One region of the Desulfofundulus sp. TPOSR genome, then DNA from elsewhere that is predicted to be linked to it. Evidence: a T-box and tRNA genes for the amino acid it is inferred to sense, from the RefSeq annotation. Region 1 holds a T-box; the other holds one or more tRNA genes.

Region 1 (4,416 bases):
CACCCCAAAAACTGCGGCCAGAAGAAGCGGCACTACGAAACTGATGGAAGTAACCACTCCGGCAATCCCGGTAAGTACCGTGACAAGGGAAATAACGATCATTGCAAGGCTTCCCCAAAGAAAGGGCAACCCCAATTGTTCCGTAAAAATTGCCCCGGCTCCCGCGCCCATGGTCACCAGGCCGCCAAACAGGAAAAGGGTAATTACCCAATCTACGGCCGTACCTATCCATTTCCCGCCGGCATAACGCACAAGGGGCAGGTGGGAATCCGCGTGAAGCCTCCTCCCCAGGTCCAAAATCAGGTAACCAAAAAAAGCCAAAAGAATGGTCGTCAATACCAGTCCCAGTATTCCGGGCAGGCCAAAGTAACCGAAAAACTGCAGTACTTCCTGGCCGGAAGCAAAACCTGCCCCCACCACTGTTCCTATGTAAGTTGCGGCGATTGTAAAAACGGAAAGCTGCTTTTTCCTGGTCATATCCTTATTTTTAAATAAATGGCCGGGGTTTAAACGCTTAAAGATAGTTTCCCCACAACATTACGGGAAAGGCTGGTTGTATACCGGTTTTTAGCCGCACATATACTAGAACGGAAAGGACGGTGAAATTGATGACCGATATCTCCATCGGGACGGCCCGGCATATAGATCTCATTAAGTTCCGGTTGGGGCGGGAAATGAAAAATTTAGAAAAAGAGGGGTTAAAAGTAAGTTTGAAAGAAAGCTCGGCCGGCAGGTTTAACTTTGTATCCTGTCAGGTAATGCCCGGTGGAGGGCAAAGGGGAGACATTCAGGCCATTTTTCGCCACCATATCGCCCGCTCTCTCTCCGATTTAATTTTGGGCCAGTGGCAACAGTTGCTGCTCAAAGACATGATCAGGGAGAACTATTATTATTTTAACGAGGAGGAGCGGCAAAACATTTTCAAGTATGCCCTTGGTCACCTGGGTTACGGCAAGGGCGGTCAAAAAGCGGTTTACCAGCGCCTGTTTAAGAATAAGGTTATGGATAGGATTTTAGATTTTTTGCGGCAAAACAACCAGATCATCGTAGAGGGCTTTATCCGTTTCCGGCTGAAGGATTACGTGGAAGAATTGGAGCAGGCCGTGGAAAGGGCAGTGGACGACTTCCTGATGGAGAGGGAGTATCAGGAATTTATCCAGCTGCTTAAATATTTTGTGGAAATTCAGGAATCCCGTGTGGAACTGGTGCATGTGCTCAGGCTGCCCGGTGGGGCGTTTAGACTTTTAGACGATCAAAAACAGGTTCTCAGGGTAGACTACCTGGAAAATTTGTTTATGGATTTAACCGATAGGGAAATTAATTATGAGGACATGCTGATCAGCACCTTGATTACCCTGGCGCCCAAACATATTGTTATTCACAATAAGGATTCCGGGCAAAAAAATACCGTCATGGAAACGATCAACCTTGTCTTTTGGGGCCGGGTACGGGAATGTACCGGTTGCCCCTTATGTCAAAAAAAATAGTTTGTTGCCCGTTTTTTTTTGTTCTGGTATATTTGTTCTGATGTAGTTTTTTGAGGACCAGAACGAGGTGAGAAGGATTTGCACTGGACGCAGGCCGTGCTGTTGCCGGTAGTAGGGGCGCTGATCGGGTGGCTGACCAACTGGCTGGCGGTACGGCTGATTTTTCGTCCCTACAAACCAGTTCGTGTGCTTGGTTACACCATCCAGGGGGTAGTGCCCAAAAGGCGTGGTGAGCTGGCCAGGGTTATCGGCAAGGTAATTGAGGAGCAACTGCTTCCCAAGGAACGACTCCTCAACTACCTGCGCTCAGAACAATTAAACGAGGACCTGATCTCTTCCGTGAATACGGCAGTCCGTGTCCGGGTGATGGACAGGTTGCCCGGTTTCTTACCCCTGTCCCTGCGGCGAATTATTTCTGATGCCCTGGCTGAACAGATCAGAAGGGAATTGCCACCCCTGGTTGAGGGACTGATAGACCGTTTTGGGGAAAAGCTGAAAGTAGATTTTTGTTTGTCGGAGGTAGTGGAGGATCAGGTTAACAGTTTTTCCCTGGAGCAACTGGAAAAAATCATCACCTCCGTCGCTTCCCGGGAGCTAAAACATATCGAAATTCTGGGAGGATTTTTGGGTTTTATGATTGGCCTTTTGCAGGTGGGCATTTTTTGGTTTTATAGATAGTCACTGTACCAGAAACCTTCTGGGTGCCTTGCGGTTGACATAAGTATAGATTCCCAATATAATAACGAACGAAGCATAAAGCAACGGTGATGAAGGGGAAGAGTAGGCCCTAAAACGCCCATCCCCAGAGAGGGGGTGCCGCGGCTGAAAGCATCCCTGGAGGGTAGGGACTGAAAACCACCCCGGAGCTGCCCTGCCGAACGCCGCCGGGAGCGGTTACTAAGCGGGGCCGGTGAGGTGCCGTTATCGCCTTTAAAGCGGGCGGGCCGGTATATTGCTTTTGTCCGGCTGCCAAGCAGGGTGGAACCGCGGAATTTTTCGTCCCTGAAAAGGGGCGTTTTTTATTTTGGGTCAGAAGTAAGCTGAGGGACATCGGAAGTTAAATTTTAGCGGAAGGGGGACTGCTTGTTATGGTTAAGGTAACCTTAAAAGATGGTTCCGTGCGGGAATACGAACCCGGTACTCCTTTGGTGCGCATAGCACAGGACATCAGCCCCCGCCTGGGCAGGGAAGCCCTGGTGGCGGCGGTGGACGGGCGGCTGGTGGACTTGAGTTACCCTCTACACAGGGATGCCGCCGTTGAGTTCTACACCTTTGAAGATGAGCCGGGGCGGGATGCTTTCCGCCACAGCGCCGCCCACGTCATGGCCCAGGCCGTGAAGCGTCTTTTCCCGGAAGTCAAGCTGGCCATCGGCCCGGCCATTGCCGGGGGGTTTTACTATGACTTTGATGCGGAAAAGCCCTTCACGCCTGCGGACCTGGAGAAAATTGAAAGGGAAATGCAGGCCATTGTGAAGGAAGATCTTCCCTTTAAAAGGGTTGAAGTGTCCCGGGAGGAGGCGCTGGAGCGGTTTTCTGCCGCCGGGGAAAAATACAAGGTGGAGCTTATCAATGAGCTGCCGGAAGATGCGGTGATTTCTTATTACCAGCAGGGGGAATTCGTGGACCTGTGCGCCGGTCCCCACATTCCTTCCACCGGCCGGCTGAAAGCCTTCAAGCTCACTTCCGTGGCCGGGGCTTACTGGCGGGGCGACGAAAGAAACAAGATGCTCCAGCGCATTTACGGCACCGCTTTTCCCAAGAAGTCCCAGCTGGAAGAATACCTCTTCCGGATTGAAGAGGCCAAACGCCGGGACCACCGGAAGCTGGGTGCGGAACTGGACCTGTTCAGCATCCAGGAGGAAGGACCGGGCTTTCCCTTTTTCCATCCCAAGGGCATGGTCCTGCGCAACCAGCTGGAACAATTCTGGCGGGAAGAGCACTACAAGCGGGGCTACCAGGAAATCCGCACGCCGATTATCTTAAACCGGTCCCTGTGGGAAAGGTCGGGGCACTGGGAGCACTACCGGGAAAACATGTACTTCACCCGCATCGATGACGTGGAATACGCCATCAAGCCCATGAACTGCCCGGGCGGCATCCTGGTGTACAAGAGCCGCCTGCACAGCTACCGGGAACTGCCCATACGCCTGGCGGAACTGGGCCTGGTGCACCGCCACGAGCTTTCCGGGGTGCTCCACGGGCTCATGCGGGTGCGCTGCTTTACCCAGGACGACGCCCACATCTTCATGCTGCCCTCCCAGATCCGGGAAGAGATCATCGGGGTCATTGACCTGGTGGATTATTTCTACGGCATCTTTGGTTTCAACTATAAGGTGGAACTTTCCACCCGTCCCGAAAAGTCCATGGGCTCGGACGAAATCTGGGAGATGGCCACCACCGCCTTAGAGGAGGCCTTGAAGGCCAAGGGGATGAAGTATAAAGTAAATGAAGGGGACGGGGCCTTTTACGGGCCGAAGATTGACTTCCACCTGGAGGATTGCCTGGGGCGCACCTGGCAGTGCGGCACCATTCAGCTGGATTTCCTCATGCCCGAGAAGTTTGACCTCACCTATGTGGGCGAGGACGGCCAGAAGCACCGCCCCGTGATGATCCACCGGGTGGTGTTCGGCAGCATTGAACGTTTTATCGGCATCCTGACCGAGCATTTTGCCGGCGCCTTTCCCACCTGGCTGGCCCCGGTCCAGGTCAGGGTTCTGCCCATTGCCGACCGCCATGCCGATTACGCCCGTCAGGTGGTGGAGCGGCTGGAAAAGGAAAACATCAGGGTAGAGCTGGACGCCCGCAATGAAAAGGTGAATTACAAAATCCGCGAGGCCCAGGCACAAAAAATACCCTATATGCTGGTGGTGGGTGACAGGGAGGCCCGGGAAGGCACTGTGGCGGTTCGCCACCGCACCCGGGGCGACGA
Region 2 (4,416 bases), on a different contig from region 1:
TTTTCCGCCCGGGACGGCGACAGCTATTCCCTGCGGGTACTGGCCAACCTGTCCATAACCATCAGCGACAACATTGCCTACCGGATGCTGGTGCGCCACCTGGGTAAGGATAACGTGGCCCAATTTATGCGTGACCTGGGCGGGCAAACCGTGTTCCCGGGCGGGGAGAATATCACCACTGCCCGGGACATGGGCCGGTATATGGAGGCGGTGCTGGAATTCAGCCGTGAGCATCCCGCCCTGGGAGAGCGCCTGTTGGATGATATGGCCAACCCCATTTACCACGTGGGTTTGCCCGGTAGACTCCCGCCGGAGGTAAGGGTGGCCCATAAGGAAGGGGATGTCTGGGGTGTGGCCAACGATGCCGGGATTGTTTTTGCCGAACACCCTTACATCCTGGTGGTGCTGTCCAAAGGGGAAACGGATGTGGATAAAGGATTTGCCCGCATCGCGGAGATTTCCCGGATGGTCTATGACTACCAGGTTAATCTGAAGCGGTAATGCTGCGCAAAAGGCCTGGCGATTCTCAAGTTACGCCAGGCCCTTGTTTTAGTGCCGGCAAACCGCTAAGCTTTTTTCGCCACCAGATCATCCAGCGTCTTAAAGGTGTACCCCTGGGCCCTGGCGTCTTTAAGGATACGGTCCAGGGCTTCGGTGTTGTCCCTGGATACGGCGTGCAGCAATATTACCGCCCCGTTGTGCAGGTTATCCATTACCGACTGGTAGGCTTCCTGGGAACCTCCGGGCATGGGTACCCAGTCCACCAGGGCCAGGCTCCAGAAAATGTTGTAATATCCTAATTGCCTGGTTACCGCCAAAGTGCGCTCACTGTATTCCCCCTTGGGCGGGCGCAGGTATTTCATCTTCTTCCCCGTCAGCTTTGTGAAAAGTTCTTCCACCGATTGCAGTTCTTTCTTGATCTCCTCATCGCTGATATCGGGCAGGCTGGGATGGTTCATAGTGTGGTTGCCCACGATGTGCCCTTCAGCCGCCATACGCTTGACCAGCTCCGGCTGGGTTTTGACGTAATGCCCGGTCACAAAGAAGGCGGCTTTGACGTTGTTGGCTTTGAGAATGTCCAGTATTTTGGGCGTGTAGCCGTTTTCATAACCTTCGTCAAAGGTCAGGTAAAGCACCTTTTCACCGGGACTGCCAATCCAGTAGGCGTCATACCGGGCCAGGGTGTCGCGGATTGCTTTGGGCATTTCCGGTTGCTGGTGGTTGTCGTTACGTTTAATGCCCCAACCGCGGCGTGCGTTGGACAAGGAAGTAGTGGTCTGGCCGGTCTTTTTATTGCCGGTGGCACCTTTCTTTTCATTAACATTTTCCGGGATTTGAGCCTTTGCCTCATTTTTTGCTGGTTTTACTGCCTGTGAAGGGGGGGGATTTGCCGTTGTTTTTTCCCCCGCAGGTTGGGAAGAATAGACCCCAGTAGCACTGGACTTTGGATTTTCCGCCGCCAGGTACATCTTGCCGGCGTAAAACCCACCGGCAATTACAGCCATTATAAGTGCCACGGTTGCTTTAGCATATCGGGACAACGGATTTTCCTCCTTGATAGTAAAAATATCTAGCATTAGCTTGGGCAGGGAAATAAGGAATTATTCCCGGGTCCTGATCCAAAAAATTCGACACCTTTTGCCACCGCCCCTCTTTTGGTATATTATTTTTAAGGGCGTTTCACGGGAAGCCCGGCTGCCCGCTGAACTTTGCCTGTATACCTGACGTTTACTTAAGCCTAATACCAGGGCAGCTTCAAAGGTTGAGATCTGACCCTCCAGAGCCCGCTGCAAAACCAGCATCCGCTTCAGTTCCGTCTGTGACAGGGTAACCATCTCCTTCATACTGACATTTTTACTGACGGATTTTACCCTGACAATATCACAGACGGATCACACAGGCTGCGGTGGAGGTATTGACACGGTGAGGCTTTTCTGTTATCATAATAACTGCGTCTGAAGTTATTGTGCCATGCCGGCGTAGCTCAATTGGCAGAGCAGCTGACTTGTAATCAGCAGGTTGCGGGTTCGAGTCCCATCGCCGGCTCCAGTTTTTCCCGTGGAGGGGTTCCCGAGTGGTCAAAGGGAGCAGACTGTAAATCTGCCGGCTGACGCCTTCGCAGGTTCGAATCCTGCCCCCTCCACCAAGTACCTGCTTATTCTTCAGGACCGGACTTCTTCAAATAAGGGTTTGAAAAAGTTCCGGTTCTGTGTTATAATATAATTTGCCGACGCGGGGTGGAGCAGCCGGTAGCTCGTCGGGCTCATAACCCGAAGGTCGTAGGTTCAAATCCTACCCCCGCAACCAATGCCACTATAGCTCAGTCGGTAGAGCGCGTCCTTGGTAAGGACGAGGTCACCGGTTCAATCCCGGTTAGTGGCTCCAGTTTCAGAGGTCAGAAGTCGGAGGTCTGAGGTTGGAAGGAGCCGCCTGGCGACAGGGGAACTCAGGTGGACAGCAATTCTGACTTCCGACATCCGACATCTGACTTCCGCTCATGGCGGCGTAGCTCAGTTGGTTAGAGCAAGCGGTTCATACCCGCTGTGTCCGGGGTTCGAGTCCCTGCGCCGCTACCACTACAGAATCGCCAGCGTAAAAGCTGGTGATTTTTATTTTGGGGAGCAGGAATTTTAAGCCCTTTAGCGAATTTTGTGTTCTATGGCTTATTGCATGATTTAAAGAAAAGTGGTAATAATTTAGAAGTGTGTAAAAAAGTGGGTTTCAAGGAGGAGGAAAGAGAGTCATGGCCAAGGCCAAATTTGAGCGGACGAAACCCCACGTAAACGTAGGGACCATTGGACACGTTGACCACGGGAAGACCACTTTGACGGCAGCCATCACCACGGTGCTGGCCACGGTGGGCAGGGCGCAGGTGAAGAAATACGAAGAGATCGACAACGCTCCGGAAGAGCGGGAGCGGGGGATTACCATTAACACGGCCCACGTGGAATACGAGACGGAAAAGAGGCACTATGCCCACGTGGACTGTCCGGGCCACGCGGACTACGTGAAGAACATGATCACGGGTGCGGCCCAGATGGACGGTGCGATTCTGGTAGTATCGGCGGCGGACGGTCCCATGCCCCAGACGCGGGAGCACATATTGCTGGCCCGGCAGGTGGGTGTGCCCTACATTGTGGTGTACATGAACAAGGCGGACATGGTGGACGACGCGGAACTTCTGGAACTGGTGGAGATGGAAGTGCGGGAACTTCTGTCCACCTACGAATTTCCCGGGGACGACGTGCCGGTGATCACCGGTTCGGCGTTAAAGGCACTGGAATGCGGCTGCGGGAAGCGGGAGTGCGAATGGTGCAAATCGATCTGGGAACTGATGGACGCGGTGGACGAATACATTCCGACGCCGCAGCGTGACATTGACAAGCCCTTCCTGATGCCCATAGAAGACGTGTTCAGCATCACCGGTCGCGGCACGGTGGTGACGGGGCGTGTAGAGCGGGGCACGGTGAAGGTGGGCGACGAAGTAGAGATAGTGGGACTGATGGAAAAGCCGAAGAAGACGGTGGTCACGGGAGTGGAGATGTTCCGGAAGATCCTGGACCGTGGGGAAGCTGGGGACAACATTGGATGTCTGCTGCGGGGTATCGACCGTAAAGAAGTGGAGCGGGGGATGGTGCTGGCGAAGCCCGGGAGCATCAAGCCGCACACCCACTTCAGCGCGGAAGTATACGTGCTGACGAAGGAAGAAGGTGGGCGGCACACGCCGTTCTTTAACGGGTACCGGCCGCAGTTTTACTTCCGGACGACGGACGTGACGGGAACGATAACGCTGCCTGAAGGTGTGGAGATGGTGATGCCCGGGGACAACGTTCGGCTGGAGATCAAGCTGATCACCCCCATTGCCATTGAAGAAGGGCTGCGCTTCGCCATCCGGGAAGGTGGCCGTACCGTCGGAGCCGGCGTGGTCACCCAGATTATTGAGTAACGAGCAGCAGCGAATGGAGAAACGGATGAAGAAGGAATTGCCTGTCGATTCCTTCTTCATTGCTTATATATAAGTTTACTTATGGAAGGCTATGGTTACACTTGTTGTTTAGAGGAGTCACTATTGACATCACCGGGGAATTATGTTACAGTGGATAAGGTTAATTCCAGGGAGTTTTTTGCAAGTGTTTTTTAGTTTTAGGAGGTGGCCAGGATGCGGGTTAGTGTTACTCTGGCCTGCACGGAATGCAAACGCCGGAACTACACCACCACAAAGAACAAGAAAAATGATCCCAACCGGCTCGAATTGAAAAAGTACTGCAAGTACTGTCACACCCATACCCTCCACAAGGAAACCCGTTAGTCTTTTCCCGCCGCGACAGGCTTGCGATAAGGGTTTTTTAAGGATGTGGCTAACATGGCACCATTGAGAGGACTGATCAAAAGGGACGGTTCGCGAAACGAAGTGGC

The links. A T-box is a leader RNA that pairs with one kind of tRNA and senses whether it is charged. The one in region 1 lies ahead of thrS (threonine--tRNA ligase), so its partner is inferred to be a tRNA-Thr.
Region 2: it has a tRNA-Thr gene. The T-box ahead of thrS (threonine--tRNA ligase) is inferred to sense a tRNA for this amino acid. The anticodon was not compared.

The regions. Positions count from the first base shown of each region.
Region 1 is NZ_JAAOEF010000001.1:699,243-703,658, reverse strand. It holds gene G7K71_RS03555 (hypothetical protein) at 1-477, opposite strand, end outside; gene ytxC (putative sporulation protein YtxC) at 609-1,487, shown strand; gene G7K71_RS03545 (DUF445 domain-containing protein) at 1,566-2,165, shown strand; T-box leader at 2,246-2,494, shown strand; gene thrS (threonine--tRNA ligase) at 2,576-4,416, shown strand, end outside.
Region 2 is NZ_JAAOEF010000004.1:179,129-183,544, reverse strand. It holds gene G7K71_RS16690 (serine hydrolase) at 1-501, shown strand, start outside; gene pdaA (delta-lactam-biosynthetic de-N-acetylase) at 567-1,541, opposite strand; tRNA gene G7K71_RS16680 (tRNA-Thr) at 1,974-2,049, shown strand; tRNA gene G7K71_RS16675 (tRNA-Tyr) at 2,061-2,146, shown strand; tRNA gene G7K71_RS16670 (tRNA-Met) at 2,232-2,307, shown strand; tRNA gene G7K71_RS16665 (tRNA-Thr) at 2,310-2,385, shown strand; tRNA gene G7K71_RS16660 (tRNA-Met) at 2,500-2,576, shown strand; gene tuf (elongation factor Tu) at 2,744-3,946, shown strand; gene rpmG (50S ribosomal protein L33) at 4,160-4,309, shown strand; gene secE (preprotein translocase subunit SecE) at 4,364-4,416, shown strand, end outside.